Regions from separate parts of the Streptomyces yatensis genome, predicted to be linked through region 2. Evidence: riboswitches for the same ligand, from Rfam matches in the RefSeq annotation. Region 2 holds a riboswitch; each other region holds the start of a gene.
The links. A riboswitch is a leader RNA that binds a small molecule or an ion and turns the genes downstream of it on or off. The one in region 2 is predicted to bind cyclic di-AMP.

Region 1: it holds a riboswitch for cyclic di-AMP, as region 2 does, so the genes downstream of both, J8403_RS24665 (C40 family peptidase) here and J8403_RS25405 (LysM peptidoglycan-binding domain-containing protein) in region 2, are expected to answer to the same signal.
Region 3: it holds a riboswitch for cyclic di-AMP, as region 2 does, so the genes downstream of both, J8403_RS20380 (M23 family metallopeptidase) here and J8403_RS25405 (LysM peptidoglycan-binding domain-containing protein) in region 2, are expected to answer to the same signal.

What each region holds. Positions count from the first base shown of each region.
Region 1 covers NZ_CP072941.1:5,859,213-5,866,413, forward strand. Annotated here, with positions in the region: gene J8403_RS24660 (L,D-transpeptidase) at 1-274, shown strand, start outside; gene J8403_RS24665 (C40 family peptidase) at 370-1,536, opposite strand; cyclic di-AMP (ydaO/yuaA leader) riboswitch at 1,545-1,729, opposite strand; gene pcrA (DNA helicase PcrA) at 1,888-4,389, shown strand; gene J8403_RS24675 (M23 family metallopeptidase) at 4,487-6,259, opposite strand; gene J8403_RS24680 (lipase family alpha/beta hydrolase) at 6,489-7,201, opposite strand, start outside.
Region 2 covers NZ_CP072941.1:6,031,887-6,039,087, reverse strand. Annotated here, with positions in the region: gene J8403_RS25425 (Ppx/GppA phosphatase family protein) at 267-1,226, opposite strand; gene J8403_RS25420 (DUF501 domain-containing protein) at 1,223-1,771, opposite strand; gene J8403_RS25415 (FtsB family cell division protein) at 1,840-2,322, opposite strand; gene eno (phosphopyruvate hydratase) at 2,441-3,721, opposite strand; gene J8403_RS25405 (LysM peptidoglycan-binding domain-containing protein) at 3,948-4,652, opposite strand; cyclic di-AMP (ydaO/yuaA leader) riboswitch at 4,660-4,829, opposite strand; gene J8403_RS25400 (LysM peptidoglycan-binding domain-containing protein) at 5,085-6,101, opposite strand; gene J8403_RS25395 (cytochrome P450 family protein) at 6,248-7,201, opposite strand, start outside.
Region 3 covers NZ_CP072941.1:4,910,951-4,918,151, forward strand. Annotated here, with positions in the region: gene J8403_RS20380 (M23 family metallopeptidase) at 90-1,280, opposite strand; cyclic di-AMP (ydaO/yuaA leader) riboswitch at 1,292-1,426, opposite strand; gene J8403_RS20385 (PP2C family protein-serine/threonine phosphatase) at 1,709-3,070, opposite strand; gene J8403_RS20390 (DUF6227 family protein) at 3,658-4,428, opposite strand; gene J8403_RS20395 (hypothetical protein) at 4,980-5,345, shown strand; gene J8403_RS20400 (hypothetical protein) at 5,511-6,065, shown strand; gene J8403_RS20405 (hypothetical protein) at 6,341-6,844, shown strand; gene J8403_RS20410 (right-handed parallel beta-helix repeat-containing protein) at 6,968-7,201, opposite strand, start outside.

The DNA.
Region 1 (7,201 bases), 170 kb from region 2:
GCGGTCCGGGCGGGACGGCTTCGAGACCCGCACCGGCCTGAAGAAGATCTACTGGCGCGACGTCAACCACTGGTCGACGCTCTACAAGGTCGCCATGCCCTACAGCCAGTTCTTCGACGGCGGTCAGGCGTTCCACTCGATCGCCGGGAGCGTATGGTCCCCGCCCGGCTCCCACGGCTGCGTCAATATGCGCACGGGCGAGGCCAAGAAGTACTGGAGCCTGCTGAAGAACGGCGACGACGTGTACGTCTACGGGCGCAAGCCCGGCACGTGAGCGGCGCCTGAGCCGATGACGTGACCATGCCGCTGCCCGGGGCCCCGGCCCCGGGCAGCGGCACGTCAAGGGTCCGCACGCCCCCCGTCCGCGTCCTACGCGGGCCGCACGCTCCCGTAGATCGGCATCTCGGTGATCGGCGCCTTCTTCACCACATCGCCCGGCTTCGGCGCGTGGATCATCATCCCGTCGCCGATGTAGAGGCCGACATGGCTGATGTCGTCGTAGAAGAAGACCAGATCGCCCGGCTGGAGTTCGGACGTCGAGACGCGCGTACCGGCCTTCACCTGGTCCCAGGTGGTGCGCGGCAGCGAGATCCCGGCCGTCTTCCAGGCCGCCTGCGTCAGCCCTGAGCAGTCGAAGGAGCTGGGGCCGGTGGCGCCCCAGACATACGGCTTGCCGAGCTGCGACTTGGCGAAGGCGATGGCCTGGGCCGCCTTGGAGCTGTTGGCCGGGGCCGAGGGCGTCGTCGAACCGGAGCCGCTGTCTCCGTTCGGTTGTTCCTGCTGCTCCTGCTGCTTCTTGCGCGCGGCCTCCTGGCGCTGCTTCTCGGCGAGCGCGGCCGCCTTACGGCGGGCCTCTTCCGCCTTCTTCTTCTCGATCGCCGCCAGGCGCGCCTTCTCCTTGGCGGTCAGATTCGCCAGTAGCCGCCGGGCCTCGGTCAGCTTGTCCTGGACGGTCTTCTTCTGGGTCTTCAGCTGCTTCTGCGACGCGGTCAGCGAGGCGAGGCTCTCGCTGGCCTTACCGCGCTCCTTGGCGGCGCTCGCCTGCTGCTTCTGGAAGTCGTCGACGGCCTGTTTCTGCCGACCGGTCAGCCGGTCGATCAGATGCGACTGGTCGAAGACGTCCTGTGGATCGTTGGAGAACAGCAGGGTCGCGGCGGAGCGGGCCATTCCGCCGTCGCGGTACTGGGCGGCGGCGTAGGCCCCGAGCGTGCGTCGGGCCTCGTTGAGCTTCTCGGTGCGCTCGGCGACGGAGTCCAGCAGCTTGTCGACCTTGGCCCGCTGCTGATCGGCGCGTTCCTTGGCGGCGTTGTAGCGCTGGGTGGCGCTCTCGGCCTGGTGGTAGAGGGTGTCGACCTTCTCCTTGACCTTCTCGATCGACTGGGCGGCCGGCTTGGGGTCGCCCGGCGCGGCGTTGGCCGTCTGGGAGAGGAGGGTGACGGATGCGAGAGCGGCCGTGGTGAACCCGACGGCCGTACGGCGGCCGTGACCGGTGAGCGGGGCCGGTATTCGGCTCCGCGGCTTGCGGTGCGACGCCAAGGGAGGCGACTCCTTCCGTGGACCGCCTACCGGGTTAGCTGTCGGGTTCGGGCGGTACGGAAGGTTGCCCTACGGCCGTGTCCGGGCGGCACCTGCGTGCCACGCCGTTCGGGCCGATTCACCCCGGTGTTGCGTTGTCGGGTCCCCGGCTCCGGGCGCCTTGCGGCGGTGCCGGACTCGGCGGAGGCAGCCCGTGCCGGCGTGGTTCGCCGACGGATCTTCCGGGCCGCCTGACGCAGGACGGTAGCCAACACGTGGGGCTCCTGTGAAGACTGGTGGCCGTTTTGCCCGAAACCGTTTCGTGATGTTCGGGCATCGGCTGTCAGTGGGGCGGCCTAGACTCGGGGAGCGATGAGCAGCCTCTTTGACGACAGCTTCCTGGCGGACCTCGGGCCTCCTTCGAACGAGGAGCCACCGCCGCCGCCCGAGGATTCGGCGCACCCCGGCCCCGATGGCGCCGAGGACGTGCCGCATCACCTCTTCAGCGGCGGCTTCGACGCGCCCGTGCCCCGGGAGGCCCACTACCGGGACGGTGCGGCGCGGCCCGTCGTGGACCCGTCCGCCCTGCTCGAGGGGTTGAACGAGCAGCAGAGAGCCGCCGTGGAGCACACCGGCTCGCCGCTGCTGATCGTCGCGGGCGCCGGCTCCGGCAAGACCCGGGTGCTCACCCACCGCATCGCCTATCTGCTCGGCGCCCGCGGGACGCACCCCGGCCAGATCCTCGCCATCACCTTCACCAACAAGGCGGCGGGCGAGATGAAGGAGCGGGTGGAGGAGCTCGTCGGCCCGCGGGCGAACGCCATGTGGGTCTCCACCTTCCACAGCGCCTGCGTCCGCATCCTGCGCCGCGAGTCCAAGAAGCTCGGCTTCACCTCATCGTTCTCGATCTACGACGCCGCCGACTCCAAGCGGCTGATGTCGCTGGTCTGCCGGGATCTGGATCTCGACCCCAAGCGGTTCCCGCCGAAGTCCTTCAGCGCCAAGGTCTCCAACCTGAAGAACGAGCTGATCGACGAGGAGACCTTCGCCGGACAGGCGGCAGGGGGCACCTCCCGGACGGAGTCTGGGGGAGGTTTCGAGAAGACCCTGGCCGAGGCGTACGCGATGTACCAGGCGAGGCTGCGCGAGGCCAACGCACTGGACTTCGACGACATCATCATGACCACGGTCAACCTGCTCCAGGCCTTCCCGGACGTCGCCGAGCACTACCGCCGCCGCTTCCGGCACGTCCTGGTGGACGAGTACCAGGACACCAACCACGCGCAGTACACCCTCGTGCGCGAGCTGGTGGGCACGGACACCGAGGAGACCACGGCCGCCGAGCTGTGCGTGGTGGGCGACGCCGACCAGTCGATCTACGCCTTCCGGGGCGCCACGATCCGCAACATCCTCCAGTTCGAGGAGGACTACCCCACCGCGCGCACGATCCTCCTCGAGCAGAACTACCGCTCCACCCAGACCATCCTGAGCGCGGCCAACGCGGTCATCGAGCGCAATGAGAACCGCCGCCCGAAGAACCTGTGGACCGAGGCCGGCGCCGGGGCCGAGATCACCGGCTATGTGGCCGACACCGAGCACGACGAGGCCCAGTTCGTCGCCGACGAGATCGACCGGCTCACCGACGCGGGCGACGCCAAGGCCGGTGACGTGGCGGTCTTCTACCGGACCAACGCCCAGTCCCGTGTCTTCGAAGAGATCTTGATCCGGGTCGGGCTGCCGTACAAGGTCGTCGGCGGCGTGCGCTTCTACGAGCGCAAGGAGGTCCGGGACGTCCTCGCCTATCTGCGGGTGCTGGCCAACCCCGAGGACTCCGTCCCGCTCCGCCGGATTCTGAACGTGCCCAAGCGCGGCATCGGGGAGCGCGCGGAGGCCATGATCGACGCACTGGCGCTGCGCGAGAAGATCACCTTCCCGCAGGCGCTGCGCCGGGTCGACGACGCGTACGGCATGGCCGCCCGCTCGGCCAACGCCGTCAAGCGGTTCAACACGCTCATGGAGGAGCTGCACACCATCGTGGAGTCCGGGGCGGGTCCGGCGACCGTCCTGGAGGCGGTGCTGGAGCGCACCGGCTATCTGGCCGAGCTCCAGGCGTCCACCGATCCGCAGGACGAGACCCGGATCGAGAACCTGCAGGAGCTCGCCGCCGTGGCCCTGGAGTTCGAGCAGGACCGCGGCGAGGAGAACCCCGGCACCCTCGCGGACTTCCTGGAGCAGGTCGCGCTCGTCGCCGACTCCGACCAGATCCCCGACGAGGACACCGACGGCTCCGGCGTGATCACGCTGATGACGCTGCACACCGCGAAGGGCCTGGAGTTCCCGGTCGTCTTCCTCAGCGGCATGGAGGACGGCGTCTTCCCGCATATGCGGGCGCTCGGCCAGACCAAGGAGCTGGAGGAGGAGCGGCGGCTGGCCTATGTGGGCATCACCCGGGCCCGCGAGCGGCTCTATCTGACCCGCTCGACCATGCGCAGCGCCTGGGGCCAGCCCGCGTACAACCCGCCGTCCCGCTTCCTGGAGGAGATCCCGGACCAGTATGTGCGCTGGCGGCGCACCGGGCCCGCCACCCCCTCGGCGTCCATGGGCAGCGTCGCCTCGACCCCGCCGTCGGGGCTGTCGTCCGGTCTGTCGTCGTCGCGTTCGCGCACCGGGGGCAGCGGGTTCGCGACCCGGCGGGCCAAGGAGCGTCCGGTGGTCGCGCTGGCCATCGGCGACCGGGTCACCCATGACTCGTTCGGGCTCGGCACGGTGGTGGCGGTGAAGGGCAGCGGGGACAACGCGGAGGCGACGATCGACTTCGGCGAGGAGAAGCCGAAGCGGCTGCTGCTGCGGTACGCACCGGTGGAGAAGTTGTAGCCGCAGCGACCTGAAGGGCTGAGGCTGTAGCGCGCCGGTGGCGCGCTACAGCGGTGATCCGGGTCGGGGACGGGGTCGGACCCGGGCCCGGAGCCGGTCAGGTCGGGTCGAGGCCCTTTCCGCGCAGCCAGGGCAGCGGGTCGATGGCCGAGCCACCGCCGGGGTGGACCTCGAAGTGCAGATGCGGGCCGGTGGAGTTACCGGAGTTCCCGGAGTACGCGATGGTCTCCCCGGCCTTGACGGTCCCGGAGCGGATCTTGGCGCTGCTGAGGTGGCAGTACCAGGTCTCCGTGCCGTCCGGGCTGGTCAGGACGACCATGTTGCCGTAGGCGTCGTTCCACTGCGTCGTCACGGTGCCGTCGGTGGCGGCCATCACGGGCGTCCCGTAGCTCACCGGGAAGTCGATGCCGGTGTGCACGGACATCCAGTTGATACCGGCCTGGCCGAACATGGCGCTCAGGCCGTGCTGCGCGACGGGCAGCGCGAACTTCGGGCGCAGCGCCTCCTTGCGCGCCGCCTCGGCGGCCTTGCGCTTCTTCTCGGCGGCCTGGCGCGCCTGGAGGTCGATGCGCTCCTGGGTGCGGCTGGCCCGGTCGCGGAAGTCGTCGGCGCCCTCCCGGACCCCGGCGAGCTGGGAGTCCAGCTTGCTGTTGGCCACGGAGGGCTTCACGGGGGCCGCCGCGGTGTCGGGGGCGGCCTGAGTCGTGGACTCGTCCTTCTTGTCGCTTCCCACGCCGCTGACCGAGGCGGCGGCCACGGCGGTGACGCCCAGCGCGCAGACGGAGGGGACGGCGACGGTGAGGAGCGCGGAGCGCTTGGGACGGGGCGAGGGGGTACGGCGGCGGCCGCGGCTCGCCTCCCGGCGGGGGGAGGGGGCGGATTCCCGCACGGCCGCCGCCTCGGGTTCAGGTTCCGCTTCGGGGCCCGGATCGTACGACTGGTCGGGCTCATGGACCGGGTCGAAGACGGCGGTGTGCTCGAAGCCCCCGGCCTGCTCGGCGACGGCGGCCTGCTCGAACGCGGCCGTCTCGTCGAACGCGGCGGTCTGCTCGAAGGCACCGGTCTGCTCGAAGGCACCGGTCTGGTCGAAGGAGTTGGGCTCGAACACGGCCGTCTGCTCGAAGCTGTTCGCCTCGTGCTCGGGCTGGTGCTGATGCTGGTCGAACCCTGTCTGCTCGAGCCCGGGGTGGTGGTCGAACCCCTGCTGGTCGAAGCCCGAGTGCTCGTGCCCCGCCTGGGTCAGCCCCGAGTGGTCGTAGTGCTGCTGCCCCTCGCCCACGGTCCCGTAGGCGGTGGCGTCCCAGAACTGGGTCTGGCCGGTGTCCACACCCGAGGTGTACGCCTCGGCCTCGTACCCCGCGCCGCCCGCGCCCTGGTCCCACTGGCCCGGCATCTCGGTGTGACCGGTGGCTCCCGTGTCCCACGCGCCGATGTCCCACTGAGCGCCGGTTTCGGCGTCCTGCTGGGCGGGGATACCGGTCGGCAAGTGATAGCCGGCGGCGGCCCACATCGCGGTGGTGTCGTAGGAGCCCGAGTCGTACTGAGTGGTGTCGTAGTGGGCCGTGTTGTAGTGACCCGTCTCGTACGACCCGGTCTGATGCTGGTCGGCCGCGGCCCACTGCGAGGCGTCGTACTGCCCGCTGTGGGCGCCCTGGGTGTCGTCGTACGCGCCCGGAAGCGTGCCGAAGAGCGGATCGCCGTCGCCGTAGGCCGTGGCCAGGTGGGCGAAGCTGCCGGTGGAATAGCCGTCGTACCCGGCGTAGCCGTGCGCTGTGTCCTGTCGCTGACCGTAGGCCTCGTCGTACGGATACGAGGCGTCAGGAGCGGGGACGGTCGGAGGGGCCCCCGACGGGTGACGGTCGTTCACCACCAACTTCTCTTTCGCCTCGGCTGCAGGAGAATTAGCGGCGACTGTACCCGGCGGTACGCGGCAGCGACAATCTTCAGTGAGTTTTGAGCAGTACGGCAAAGGGCATTTGGCCGCCTTTCGGCTGACTGTACGCAGTTCCTTGGCCGGGTGTTCGATTGGCGTTCGGCAATTCCGGGCCCGCCGAACTACCGCGAGGGGGCCTTGTGCCGCCGTGCGGCGGCCCCTCGTCTCATGCCACCGAGGCCGCGCCGGAGGCGTCCGTCGGCGCCTCGTCGGCGGCATCCAGGGCCTCGCGGATCCGTACGGCCACGGAGGAATGCACCGCCAGGGCGAGATGTCCGATTCCGTTGACGCGGATGTTCTGGGAGATCACATCCGGATGGTCTATCCGGGCCGTCTCCGCCGGGATCATCAACTGATCCACATCGCTCCAGAAAGCGATGAAACGCGTACGGCAATCAGGGGCAGGTTGCCGCAACTCCGTTATCACCTCGGAGTCCGGGCACATCTGGCGCACGAGTGGATGTGCGGACAACAAGGGCGCGATCCGGGTGCCGCTGTGCGGGGTGCCGAGTGTCACCAGGGTGTGGACGCGGGCGTCCCCGCCCAGACGCTGGACGTAGTAACGGGCGATCAGACCGCCCAGGCTGTGCCCGATGACGTCCACCTGGCCATGGCCGGTGCGCGCGCAGACCTCCTCGACATGGCGGCCGAGCAGCGCGGCGGCGGTGCGCAGATCGCACAGCAGCGGCGAGTAGTTGAGCGCCTGGATGTGCGGCCGGCCGTGGCGGCCGAGCGAGCGGCGCAGCGGTACGAAGACGGACCGGTTGTCGATGAAGCCGTGGAGAAGGAGGACGGGGCGGTGGGCCCGGCCGTCCATGGGCAGACGCGCCGCCGCACCGGGCGGCGGCGGAGCGGGCGGGCGCTCCTGACGCAGCCCGG
Region 2 (7,201 bases):
CGGCACGTTCCCGACCCCTCTGAGCAGGGCTTGTGGTTGAACTCGGGAGTAGACCAGGCGGTCCGCCCCGGGGCCCGCGACACCCCCCTGACACCTCACGATCCGGTCAATGACGGGGCCCGGCCACCGAAACCGCCCCGGAGGGCCGCATCGGCCGGCCACCAGGCGCCTTTTTCATGTGAAGAGTTTCACGAACTTTCTCGGAGGCGGTTCACGGAAGGCCCCCGAAGGGGGGTCCGTGGCCGCTCATACGTTATTCCGCCCGCTCAGGCGATGCTCCAGGCGATGCCGTCGAGGATGTCATGTTCGCTCACCACGACCTCCTCGGCGCCGGTCCTTTCCATGATCGAAAGCAGGATGACCGCCCCCGCGCCGATCACATCGACCCGCCCCGGATGCATCACCGGAATCTCCGCCCGCTCGGCGTGGGTGGACCCGAGCAGCTTCGCGGTGATCTCACGGACCTGGTCGACGGTGATCCGCGAGTGGTGGATCGCGGAGGAGTCGTACTCCTGCAGACCCAGCGCGATCCCGGCCACGGTGGTGACCGAACCGGCCAGCCCGACCAGTGCGTGGCCGTCCGCGGGGCGGCAGGCGCGGGTGAGCGGCACGGTCCGCTCGGCGAGGTCCAGCGCCGCTTCCACATCGCGCTTCATGGCGGCGAGCTGATCCTCCGTCGGGGGATCGGTGATCCGGCCGTCGATCACCAGATGGCGCTCGGTCAGCCGGACGCAGCCGATGTCCACACTGCGGGCCGCCCGCACCCCCTCGCCGCCCTCGACGAACTCCGTCGAACCGCCGCCGATGTCCACCACCAGATACGGCCCGGCCACATGATCATGGCCCATGAGCTCCTTGGTGGCCCCGGTGAAGGAGAACTCCGCCTCCTGGTCCCCGGTGATCACCTCGGGTTCCACGCCCAGGATCTCCACGACCCCGCGCACGAACTCCTCGCGGTTCTCGGCGTCCCGGGAGGCGGAGGTGGCCACGAAGCGGATGCGCTCGGCGCCCAGCTCCCGGATCACCTCCGCATACTCGCGGCAGGCGGCGAAGGTGCGCTCCAGCGCCTCGGGGGCGAGCCGGCCGGTGCGGTCCACACCCTGGCCCAGCCGGACGATCTTCATCCGGCGGTCGAGCTCGCTCAGCTCCCCGGTGGCCGGATCGGCGTCCGCCACCAGCAGCCGGATCGAGTTGGTGCCGCAGTCCACGGCGGCGACGCGGGTCATGCGCTCTCCTCCCGGCCCGTGTCCTCGGCCCCGCAGAGGCTCACACACGGGCCCTTGCGCCACCACTCCGGCAGCATCGCCAACGCCTCGTCCCCGAGCGGATTGACCCCGGGCCCGGCCGCGAGGGCGTGGGCGACCAGGACGTGCAGGCACTTCACCCGGTCCGGCATCCCGCCCGCGCTGGGAAAGCCCTGGAGCACCTCGATGGCGTCGCGGCGCGCGATGTAGTCCTCATGGGCGGCGCGGTAGGCGGCGGCGAGCTCGGGATCGGAGGCCAGCCGGGCCGTCATCTCCTTCATCACGCCCTCGGCCTCCAGCGTGCCGATCGCGGACGCGGCGCGCGGGCAGGTCAGGTAATAGAGGGTCGGGAAGGGCGTACCGTCCTCGAGCCGCGGCGCGGTCTCCACGACGTCCGGATTGCCGCAGGGGCAGCGGTGCGCGATCGCACGCAGACCCCGGGGCACACGGCTGAGCTGCTCCCGTACGGCGTGAATGTCCGCGTCGGTGGGCGCGGTGGGCTCCGTCTGGGGCGGGGGCGTATCCATGAGTGGGAAGTTCTTCTTCTTCGTTTCGATTCGTCACCGGGTGCGACCGGCGGCCACAGCGCGGCGCCTCAGCGGCGCGCGCTGCCCGCCCCCGCCGCGTCCGCCGTGTCCACGGCGTCCCAGAGGTTGGAGTACCAGGGGCGGCCGGCCGCGCCCTGGTCGGTGGAGCGCTCGGTGGCGCCGCTGCCGTCCACCATGCTGTAGCCGGTCTCCCCCGGCATCAGGAAGTGCAGCCGCTCCCGGGCCTGCTGCTCGGTGTAGGCGGGGTCGCGCAGCCGGGCCTTCCGCTCCCGCAGCTTCTTCACGTCCTCGCGGGCGCGCTGGGCCTCGCTCCGCTGCTCGGCGATGTCGGAGCGCTGGGAGATGTACTGCCGCATCGGGTAGGCGAGCGCCACCACGAGGGAGCAGACGACCAGCGCGAGCAGGGCCGCGCGGCCGGTCAGCCGGCCCCGGCGGCGCTTGGTCCGCACCCGGTAGACCCGGGCGGCGGCATGTTCGCCGAGCGCCTTGAGCCTGGTCGCGGTGGAGAACCGTTCGCGATCCGCCGGCACGTCGCCTCCCCGATGATGACTTCGCTTGAGTGACGCGTAACGCCGTCCCCGGTCACGGTACGGGACCGCGGCCGGGGACGGGTGTCAGACGTGTCTGCTACTTGAGGACGTACGCGGGTCAGCCCTTGAAGCGCGGGAAGGCCGAGCGGCCCGCGTAGACCGCGGCGTCGTCGAGGATCTCCTCGATGCGCAGCAGCTGGTTGTACTTGGCCACCCGCTCGGAGCGGGCCGGGGCGCCGGTCTTGATCTGGCCGCAGTTGGTGGCGACGGCCAGGTCGGCGATGGTGACGTCCTCGGTCTCACCGGAGCGGTGCGACATCATGCACTTGTAGCCGCTGCGCTGGGCCAGCTCGACGGCGTCCAGGGTCTCGGTCAGCGAGCCGATCTGGTTGACCTTGACCAGCAGGGCGTTCGCGGTGTCGTTCTCGATACCGCGGGAGAGCCGCTCGGGGTTGGTGACGAAGAGGTCGTCGCCGACCAGCTGGACCTTGTCGCCGAGCTGCTCGGTGATGGTCTTCCAGCCGTCCCAGTCCTCCTCGTTCAGCGGGTCCTCGATGGAGACCAGCGGGTACGCGGCGACCAGCTCGGCGTAGTACGAGGTCATCTCGGCGGCGGTGCGGGACTTGCCCTCGAACTCGTACGACCCGTCCTTGTAGAACTCGGAGGCGGCGACGTCCAGCGCGAGCGCGATGTCCTGGCCCGGCTGGTAGCCGGCCTTCTTGATCGCCTCGAGGATCAGGTCGAGGGCCTCACGGTTGGAGCCGAGGTTCGGCGCGAAGCCGCCCTCGTCGCCGAGGCCGGTGGACAGGCCGCGCTCCTTCAGCACGGACTTCAGGGTGTGGTAGACCTCGGCGCCCCAGCGCACGGCCTCGGAGAAGGACTCCGCGCCGATCGGCGCGATCATGAACTCCTGGATGTCCACATTGGAGTCGGCGTGCGACCCGCCGTTGAGGATGTTCATCATCGGGACCGGCAGCAGATGCGCGTTCGGCCCGCCGAGGTAACGGAAGAGCGGGAGGTCGGACGCCTCGGAGGCGGCGTGCGCGACCGCGAGGGAGACGCCGAGGATGGCGTTGGCACCGAGCGAGGACTTGTCCGGGGTGGCGTCCAGGTCGAACATCGCCTGGTCGATCAGGCGCTGCTCGGTGGCGTCGTAGCCGACCAGCTCGGGGCCGATCTGCTCGATGACGGCGAGGACGGCCTTCTCCACGCCCTTGCCGTTGTAGCGGTTCTTGTCGCCGTCACGGAGTTCGAGGGCCTCGAAGGCGCCGGTGGAGGCGCCGGACGGAACGGCGGCACGGCCGGTGCTGCCGTCGTCGAGGCCGACCTCGACCTCGACCGTGGGGTTGCCTCGCGAGTCGAGGATCTCGCGAGCTACGACGACGTCGATGGACGGCACGAGGTTCTCCTTCGTATGGGTCTGCGGTAGCAGCACGAGCCTAACGGGCCCGGAGGGCTGCACCCCGCGTTCGCCCGCCCCACGAGACAGGGGCGTGACACAAAAAGCCAGATTCCGAATCACATATCCAGATTTCTGATGAATCCGGTCATGGGGGAGCCCCGGCGGGGCGCGCCATAGGGGCGGCACGCCCGACCGGGGCTCGGCTCTCAGGTGCTCACCCGGCTCAGCCGAGGTGGAGCTTCTGGCCCGGGTAGATCAGGTCGGCCTTCTCCACGATGTCGTCGTTCAGCTTGAAGAGCTTCTTCCAGCCGCCCTTGACGTGGTGCTCCTTGGCGATCGAGCCGAGGGTGTCGCCGGACTTGACCTTGTACTCGCCGTCACCCTTCTTGATCGGGCCACGGGGCTGCTCACGCGTGGCGCGCTCGGGCGCGGAGTGCGGCTGCGCCTTCGGCTGGGCAGGCTGGGCGGCCGGCGCCGACTTGGTGGAGGCCGACGGCTGGTCCTGCGAACCGGAGGGCGCGGAGGGCGCGGAGGGCGCGGAGGGCGCGGACGGGCTGCCGCCGGAGGTCAGACCCTTGCCGCAGACCGGCCAGGCGCCCTTGCCCTGGCTGCCGAGGACCTTCTCGGCGATCTGGATCTGCTGGCTCTTGCTGGCCTTGTCCGCGGTGGGGGCGTAGGCGGTGCCGCCGTACGCGGCCCAGGTGGAGCTCGAGAACTGCAGGCCGCCGTAGTAGCCGTTGCCGGTGTTGATCGACCAGTTGCCACCGGCCTCGCACTGCGCGACCTGGTCCCACTGGGAGCTGGTGGCCGCGGAGGCGGAGGTCGCCCCGATGAGGGGCGCGGCCACGGCGGCACCGGCGAGACCGGTGAGCGCGGCGATACGGGTGGCCTTGGAGGGACGGCGGTGCTTCCCGTTGGACTTCAGCATCGTTGGTTCGTTTCCTCACCGACGCCTACGAGGTGAGCTGTCGGGTTCGGACGTGAGTTGCCCGGCCGGTCGCGATGTGATCGCGCCCGGCTTCACCCCTAGCCGACGAGCCCGTGTCCACAGGCCACTCGGCACCTACCTTGGGTCCCCCGCTCCTGCCTTCGGCGCTGACGCGTCGGATTCCCCCCGACCGCCGGCAGGATTCGGCGTGACGATCGACGGTGCTCGCGGTGGCGAGCGGAAAGACGTTAAACACACCTCCCGAGAACGTTCAAACACCCCAAGGGCAGCGAATGGGGCTGTAATTGATCTCACCCGGCCCACATCGGCGCAGGTAGGGCCGGGTGAGGAGAGATCGGACAGGAGGTGTGGCCCGGAAATTGTGACGAGATGTATGTCTCACCGGAACCAGATCGGGCAATTCCCCCCGAATCACTGCTCCCTGATGGAGAGGTCAAGTCGCTGACCAGGGATGATCAGGTCGGGGTCGATTCCGATGAGCTCCTCGTTGCTCTCGTAGAGCCCTTCCCAACCTCGGGCCACATTCCGGTCCTCGGCGATCCCTGACAGATTGTCACCGGGGCGAACAGTGTAATCGTCGCCCGCGGGGCTCTGGTCGCGGTCCGCGGCGCCCCGCGAAGCGTGGCGGCCGGAGGGCTGGCCGTCCGCCGCGCCGCCGTCATCGGCCCGCTCCCCGGCGTCCGGGGAGCCGCGGTGGCGGCCGGAGGGCGAGGGGTCGGCGGAGGGATCCGCCGAGGACCCCTTCGAGCCGTCCGACGCCGAGTCGCCCGAGCCGTTCGAGCCGTCCGATGCCGGGTCGTCCGAGGCCGAACCCCCCGGCGTCCGGGTGCCCGATGCCGAGCCGTCCAGCCCGTCGGGGGACTTGGAGGTGTGGGGGACCTCCGGCTCCTCGGTCGATCCGGACGAATCCGGCTCACCGGTGCCGTCGGACGTACCCGAACGGTCCGCCTCCGGCGAGGAGGAGCCGTCCCGGCCCCGGTCCCCCGCCTCGCCCCGGCCGGTCCCCTGGTCGGGGGTGGCCGTGCCGCCGGGGTTCACATCGGGGGCGCCGGAGCCGTCGGTGAGCCCGGCGCCCAGCGCACAGCTCGGCCAGGCGTCGGGGCCGCGGTCGCCGAGGATCGACTGGGCGACGGATATCTGCTGGGAACGGCTGGCCAGGTCGGGGCGCGGGGCGTACTCCGTGCCGCCGTAGTCCTTCCACATGTCGAGGGTCAGCTGCAGCCCGCCGTAGAAGCCGTTGCCCTCGTTGGCGCTCCACATACCGCCGCTCTCGCACTCGGCGACCTGGTCCCAGGTGGCGGTGTCGGCGGCCTGGGCGCCCGAGGCCCCGAAGAGGGGCAGGGCGATGCTCGCTCCCGTGACCCCCGCCGCGACGATGATGGCCGGAGCCTGACGGGGGCGACGGTGTCGACCATTACCGGAACGCATGCGATTGCCCTCTCTATGGCGAACTCGGTTGCCGGTGAACATAGCGAGGGCACTCGATCATCACAAGCCGATGTATCCCAGGTCACGCCGAGGTCACACGGCTGATCATTCGTCACCAATGTCCGTACGAAAGGGGCTTGGACGCCTCAGTGGTCCGCGGAATTCCAGGTCACCGGGAGCGTGCGCAGCCCGCGCATGATGAGCCCGCCGCGCCACCGCAGATCCTCCGGATCCGCCGCGAGCCGCAGCCCGGGCAGGCGCCGCAGCAGGGTGGCGATCGCGGTCTGCGCCTCCAGCCGAGCCAGCGGGGCGCCGAGGCAGTAGTGGATGCCGTGGCCGTAGCCGAGGTGCTGGTTGTCGCGGCGGGTGAGGTCGAGCACATCGGGCTCCGCGAACCGCTCGGGGTCCCGGTCGGCCGCGGCGAGCACCACCAGCACCGGCTCCCCCTCGGCGATGCGCTGCCCCGCGAGGGTGAGCGGCTCGGTGGCGAACCGCCAGGTGGCGATCTCCACGGGACCGTCGTAGCGCAGCAGCTCCTCGACCCCGGCGGCCAGCAGCCGCTCGTCCCCTTCCTCCAGGGCCCGCTGCATGACGGCACGCTGCTCCGGATGGCGCAGGAGTGCGTAGACGCCGTTGCCGATGAGATTGACGGTGGTCTCGAAGCCGGCGAACAAGAGGATGAAGGCCATGGCCGCGGCCTCGTTCTCGGTGAGGTGCTCCCCGTGGTCGCCGGCCCGGATCAGCCCCGAGATCAGATCCTCCCCGTCCTCTTCTTCCCTCCGCTCCACGAGCTCCAGGCGCTTGCGGTGGATCAGCTCGCCCAGATACGCGCGGATCCGCTTCACGGCGCGGGCCACTCCGCCGCGCGGGCCTCCGCCGTGCCGGATCATCGCGCCGGCCCAGTCCCGGAAGTCGTCCTGGTCCTCGCGCGGCACCCCGAGCAGATCGCAGATCGCATAAATAGGGAGAGGGAAGGCGAACTCATGGATGAGGTCCGCCTCTCCCCTCTCCTCGAAGGCGTCGATGAGCTGATCGGTGAGGGTCTGCACCCGAGGGGCGAACGCGGCCACCCGGCGCGGGGTGAACGCCGTGGAGACCAG
Region 3 (7,201 bases), 1.1 Mb from region 2:
CCCCGTCGGGACCTGAACCGGCGGCCCTGGCGTCAAGGGGGGAGAGAGCGCCAGAGCCGCCGGAGTATCAGGGGTTGATCATGGGTTGATCAGGGGTTCATCCCGTGCTGGCGCAGCCAGGGCATCGGGTCGATCGGCGAGCCGCCGCCCGGCCGGACCTCGAGGTGGAGGTGCGGGCCGGTCACATTGCCGGTGGCGCCGACGCGGCCGATGACGTCGCCCGCCGTCACCTTGCCCGAGGTGACGACCATCGAGGACAGGTGGCAGTACCAGATCTCGGTGCCGTCGCTGAGGGTCAGCACGATGCGATAGCCGTACGAACCGGCCCAGCCCGCCTGGGTGATGGTGCCGCCGTGCACCGCCTTGGCCGGGGTGCCGGTCGGGGCGGCGAAGTCCTGGCCGGTGTGGTCGGCCGACCAGATGTCGCCCGCCTGGCCGAAGCTCGCGGTCAGGGTGTACGAGCCGACGGGGAGGGTGTACGCGGCGGCGAGCCTGGCCTGGCGCTCGGCCGCGGCCTTCTTCTCGGCCGCCTCCTTGGCCCGCTGCTCGGCGGCCTTCTTCTCCGCCTCGGCCTTGGCCTTGCGCTGGGCGGCCACCTCCGCGGCCTGGTCGGATGCCTTCTCCGCGGCCGCCTTCGCCGCGGCGGTGCGGCTGTCCTCGTCCGCCGCGTTCTGCTGGTTCTCGGCCTGCTGGAGGATGCGGGCGCGGAGCGCCTCGCCCGCGTCGGTGGTGCCGCGCTGCTCGTCCTCGCTGGTCAGGCCTGCCTGGGAGAGCGGGGCGGCGGCCGTCTGCGGGCCGCCGCTGTCGTCCGACGCCCAGGAGCCGATGCCGGGCAGGTCCTTGGCGGCGGGCAGGCTGGCCTTGACCTCATCGGCGACATGGCCGAGATCCGGCATGGAAATGGGCGGCTTGGGACGGTCCTTGGCGCTGGCCATACCGCCCGCACCGACCGCCGCGATCACGCCGACCCCCAGGACGGCGCCGCTGCGCGCCATGGTCCCGCCGCGCTGCTTGGCCACGCGGTGCCGGCCGCGTACGGGAGCGATGGACTCCTCGGTGGGGTTCCACTCCTCCCAGGGCTCGGTCTCGAATCCGGCACCCGGGCCCTGGAACGCGTCCCCATCCGCGTCCGCGAACCGATCGTCGGGGGCGAAGTGGCCGTCCCCGGAACTCATCCCGGCGCCGGCGTCAAAGCCGGGGCCGTAGGCGGTGGCGGTCCCCAAACCGCCTCCCCGTGTGCGATACGGGGCCTCGTCCAGGGCAGACCTGTTGGACGCCACGGAGGCGCACTCCTTTCCTTCCTTCTCGCCTACCGGGTTAGCTGACGGGTTCGGAGCAGGAAGGTCTCCTACGGGTCAGGTTCGACCCGATTCACCCCAAGGTGTTGGTTCCCCGGTTCCCTTGGTGCTGCTGGTGGTGCGGTACTGCCGGTGTGCGTACGGGATTCGGCGACGGCGCACGGTGCCGCCCTTGCGACGGTTGTGACGACCGCGCTGCGTTATCGAACGTTAATAGAGAGCGCGATGTGATTCCAAGCTGTTCTGAGGAATCCGCGCACCTTTGGCATGAACTTAGCGCTCAAGAGGGGACAGATGGGGGCGAGTCGGCACACTGGTCAAAGGTTCCCAAAAACGCGTGCGGGCCGATCGTGCAGCAATTGTTATGCGGAGGGAGCTCGGTCGACTACGCACGGTATGGGCCCGGACGGCTACGCACGGTGGGAGGCATCGCCGTCCCCCGTAGGGCCGGTGCGGTGCGCATCACCGTCGTCGCGCCCGTTCCCCCGGCCGTTCCCGCGGGCCGGGGTGCGGCGGACCGCCAGCAGCGCCATGTCGTCCGACGTCCCGCCGTCCGTATGGCGCTCGACATCGGCCACCAGCGCGTCCAGCAGCTCCTGCGGATCGGCGAAGCGGCGGCCGCGCAGCTGCTTCGCCGGGTCGTAGAACTCGCCGTTGCGGTCCCGGGCCTCCGTCACCCCGTCCGTGAACAGCAGCAGCGTCTCCCCCTCCTCGAACCCCAGCTCCATCACCCGGTCCGGCCACCCGGCCAACTCCCCCATCCCCACCGGCAGCGCCGCCGCCTCCGGCTCCAGGGCGCGCACCGCGCCGTCCTCCTCCAGGAGCAGCGGCGCCGGATGGCCGCGGTTGAGCAGCCGCAGGGTGGAGGCGCCGCGCGGAATTTCGGCCACCACCGCCGTCGTGAACCCCTCGAACACCTCCAGGTCGGCCCGCCGGGCGCCCTCCCGCTGCAGCGCCCGCTCCAGCCGGCCCACGAGCGCCTCCAGGGTCGTCTCCTGCTCCGCCGCCTCCCGGAAGCAGCCCAGCAGGATCGCCACGACCTCCACGGCCCCCAGCCCCTTGCCGCGTACGTCGCCGACGATCAGCCGTACGCCGTGCGGGGTGTCCTGGACCGCGTACAGGTCACCGCCGATCGCCGCGTACTTCTCCGCCGGTACGTAGCGCGCGGCGATCTCGAGCCCGGCGAGACGGGCGGGCGGCGCGGGCAGGACGGCGCGCTGGGCCGCCTCCGCGACGCCGCGCGCCGAGGCGAGCCGGTGGTAGCTGCGGCGTACGACCCGGTTGATCGCCACCGCCAGCACGGTCACGGTGGCGACCGTGACGATCTCGGTGGCCGCCTGGGTCGGGTCCGTCACACCGTGCAACTCCGCCAGCAGACAGGTCGTGAGGACGGCGATGACGGCCATGAGGATGGTCTGGCGCAGCGGTAAGAGCGCCGCGGCGACCAGAGGGGCGGCGGCGAAGAAGGGCGAGGCGGTGTAGCCGGACGGGGTGGCCAGGTCGAAGCTGATGCCGCCGAGGATGAGGAGGGCGGGAACCCAGCGGGCCACTCGGCGGCCCGGCAGCCCTTGGTGAGCGTCCTCGGCCGGGACGGGCCCCGCGGTGGGGCCGGTGAGCCCGTCGGCGGAGGCACCACCGGTCGCGGCGCCGGTGTCGATGAGCGTGCGCAGACGGGTGCGGCGGCGGTGGGTGTGCGGGCGGCTCAGCCGGGGCCAGGCCGTACGCCACTGAGTACGGGCGCCCGTACGAGCCCTGCTCCCTCGCACCCGCACCGGCTTCTCTCGCTTCCCTGGTCCGCGTCCCGCCGTCGTCACGGCGTCGCCGTCGTCACGGCGTCGCCGCCGCGACTCTCGCCGCCTTATCCACCTTCTCCGTCTTCGTCGCCTTCGTCGCCTTCGCCACTTCGTCACCAGGCTTCCGGCTGACGGGCTGCCAGGCGAATCGATGTCGGCCAAGCGGGTGCCGGACGGGCGCCGTGAGCGGGCCCGGCTCCCGCGCGTACGCCGCGGGCAGGCGGCGGGCACGTGGAAGGGCGCACACGGGCACCGGAGGGCGTCACACGGGCACTAAGCGGGCACGCGGCCGGCACCCGGCGGGCACCCCGCGGCGCGTCAGAGGCTGTGGGCGCGTCAGGGCCACGAGAGCGTCAGAGGTGACGCGGCGGGCGCGCTGCCGGCCCGTCAGAGGCCACGACGGCATCAGCGGCTACGCGAGCGTCAGCGGCTACGGGCACACCAGGCATCAGGCACCAGAGTCGCGGGTGCATCAGGAGTTACGGATGCGCCAGGGGTGGCAGATGAGCCAGAGCTTACGGATGCGTCAGAGGCACCGATACGACGCCAGAGGCACCGATGCGACGTCAGAGGTCGACGCCCAGCGCGCGGGCGTGGCGGTCCGCCGCGAGCTCCGCCGAGACCTCGTCGAGGTAGACCTCGCACACCAGCCGTCCGTCCCGGGTGAGGTTGTGCTCCAGCTCCCATAGCACGACCTCGTCCCCTCCGGCGAGCAGGAAGGCGTGCTCGTAGAACCGGCACCAGGTCGCGTCGGGACCGCCGGAGCGACGCCGGGGCTTGGGCGCGAGGGCGATGTCATGGGCGAACGCGGTCGTCAGCAGCCGCTCGGTCTCCTCGCCCGGGCGGTCGGGGTTCTCCGCGCGGCGCAGGACTCGACGGGCATGGTCGGCCGAATTGTCGGCCACATACGCACGGGAACTCTCCAGGGGCTCGGCCGTGTGCAGTAGTTGGTCCGGCAGCCACAGCGGTAACCCGTCGAGCTCCTCCCAGCGGGCGCCGCCGAGGCGATCATGGACCCGGCGCTCGGCCAGCGTCAGGGCGTCCTCGTCCGCGTAGAGCTCGTACAGCGGACGATCGCCCTCGCCGGTGTTGTGCTCCAGTTCCCACAGCAGCAGGCTGCTGCCGTCGGGGAGCAGGAAGACATGCCGGTAGGTGCTGTAGCCGAGCTGGCCGCACCGCTCATTGCACTGCCGGCAGGACCGCAGCTCGGACTGGTGCATCAGGGCGCTCCGCGCCTGGGCCAGCACCGCCTCGCCGATCTCGAAGCCGTTCTGCGCACGGGCGAGCAGCCCGTCCATCAGCTCGGCCGGGGTCCCGTCCGCTCGTGAGTGCCCCATGTCTCTCCTCCCGCCTCCCGGCGTTGATTCGCCGCGCCCCCCGGGCGACCACCTCGCGCACTTAGCGTAGCGGCGTGAACACGCGCCGCGCTGCGGTTCCGCGAAGCTGTCGGTGTGACTGTGCCTCACTCACTCCTGCGTCGTAGGGCCTGGATGTATCACTCGTCCGACCGGTCGAACAAGTACGCCCGCGGGGCAGGGTGGGTCGGTCGGCCACCGTGAGGCCGTCTTGCGGCCGCCACCGCGCCATCGGGGCTCCACCGCCCCGATGGCGTCCGGACGTTGCGCGCCCGGGGCCCGCTCCCGTGCCGTGGCCCCACCTCTGCCGGGCAGCCGCCTCCCCCCCATTCACGTAAAAGGGATTCAGGCGCCTGATGGGCCAAATGGTCCTTGCATTGGTCCCCCTTAGCGGGATTCCCGGAGAACACGCGCCGGAAGAGCCGCACTATGCCGGACGGGTGAAGCTGACTGGCAGCCCGAAGCCTTAACTGATGAGCTTCGTTGTGTCATGCGTCCGTGAATTCGCGGAGCAACCCAGACGGAGGAATTAAGTGAACATCGGCAAGAAGGCAATTCTCCTGACCGCGGCCGCCGGCGCTCTGGTCATCGGTGGCGCGGGCGGCGCCCTGGCCAACAACAACGACGACTTCATCCTGCAGCTGAACAGCTGTGACACGGTCACCGGCCCGACCACCAACACCGCTGCCGCCGCTCCCACCGGCGACATCGAGATCGGTTCGGACTGCGTGAACTTCACCAACACCAGCGGTTCGGTCGTCCAGGCCAACGACTGCGACACGGCCACCGGCGCCACCCTTGTCACCACCGTGGCTGCCCCGACGGGCGACACCAAGATCGGCTCCAAGTGCGCGAACATCGCCGTCGACGACGACGACGTGAAGAAGAACCATCGCTGAGTCGCTGACCCTTTCATGGTGTTCCCGCCCTCGGTAGCGCCATGAGGCATCCCCCCGTTGGGAATCGCGGCCCTGGAAGCCTCCCTTCCAGGGCCGCTGCCATGAAAAAGGCTTCCGGTGAGGGTGACGAGCGCGCCGCACCGAAAGCCCGATTGGAGGCTCGTTATGCACATGCGCAAAAGGTCGGCGCTTCTTGTGGCCGCCGTGGGTGCGCTGCTCATCGGCGGTGCGGGCGGAGCCGACGCCGCCGCTCCCGGTCCCAGCCGCGCGGCAGGCGCCAACGGCGGGACGCAGAGCAATCGCTGCACCACCAGTTCCGTTGTCGGCACCATCACCGTGGCGGCTGGCCCGACCGAACTCAGCAATCAGACCGACTGCGTCAACAGCGCCGAGTCGGGTGTGTCGGAGCAGGAGAACCGCTGCCGTACCCACTCCGTCGTCGGTCCGATCACCGTCGCCCTGGCTCCCGGATCCGAGATCAAGAACGGGACCAACTGCGTCAACGTCAGCAAGTCGGGGGGTGTGACGAAGCAGACCAATGACTGTCGCACCACCTCCGTGCTGGGCCCGATCACGATCGGCCCCGGCTCTGACGTCACCACCGAGACCAACTGTGCCAATGTCGCCGGCTCCGACCCCCAGAATGGACGTCAGGGCACGACCGCGAACGGCACGAAGAGCGGCAAGAGCGGTGGCCAGGGAAACCGTCAGCGGTCCTGAAACACCGAGCTCACCGGAGTTTGCCACCAAGCTTCCGGAAAAAGTCGCCCATGATGAACGCGGCCTTGGGGAAATTCCCCCCGGGGTCGCGTTCATTTTTTGCGAAGAGAAATCCACCGACTTCCGCACCGGCTGAATATACCTTTGCCGAATATACCTTTACTGTGGCGGATGGGTGATGCTTCCGCTACTCCCGGATCCCGGCTTGCGGAAATCTCGTTTAGGAGGTGTCTGCGGATCATTCGCGGAGAACCCGATATGGAGGCACCAGAACAATGCAGATCGGTAAGAAGGCAGCTCTCATCGCCGCGGCGGCCGCGGGCACAATGGTAGTCGGCGGCGCCGCCAGCGCGAGTGCCCACGGCCTCTTCCCGCAGTCCAGCGGGGCTCAGCGAAACCTCTGCGAGACGGCGACCGGCGCCACCACCAACACCGCCGCGACCGCTCCCACCGGCGACCTCGACCTCGGTTCGGACTGCGTCAACTTCGCCAGCAACGTTGGTTCGATCTCCCAGTCCAACGAATGCGAGACGGCCACCGGCGACACCCTCATCACCACCGTGGCCGCCCCGACCGGCGAAACCGACATCGGCTCCGACTGCACGAACATCGCGATCAACGACGCCCCGGTCGTGGTCGTGCACAAGGAGGAGCAGAAGCAGCAGCACAAGGCCAAGGACTCGCACAAGGCCAAGAAGGTCCACAAGGCCAAGGCAGACCCGCACAAGGCCAAGAAGCACCACAAGGCCAAGGCGAAGAAGAAGGACTGCAAGCACTGAGCGATCGATCTCGCGAGCGATCTCGCGGTCGACCACGCGGCGCCCCCGGCAGCGACTTCCGGGGGCGCCGCGGCCTTCAGCCGGGTCGTTCGGTGGTTCAGGAACGTGCTTCAGCGGCGTGTTTCAGCATCCCGCAAGAGCCGGTACACACTGATTCGGGTTGTTAGCGGTGACCGTGGTCGCGGAGAGCGAGATCGTGCCGCCGTCGGTAAAGATCCCACCGCCCTGACCGCCATTGGCCGTATTACCGGTGACCGTGTCCCCGATCATTTGCGTCGTGCCCGCGTGCTGGAACACCCCACCGCCGTTCAGCGTCGCGGTATTTCCGGACACGGTGGTGGCCAGTACGCGCAGTGC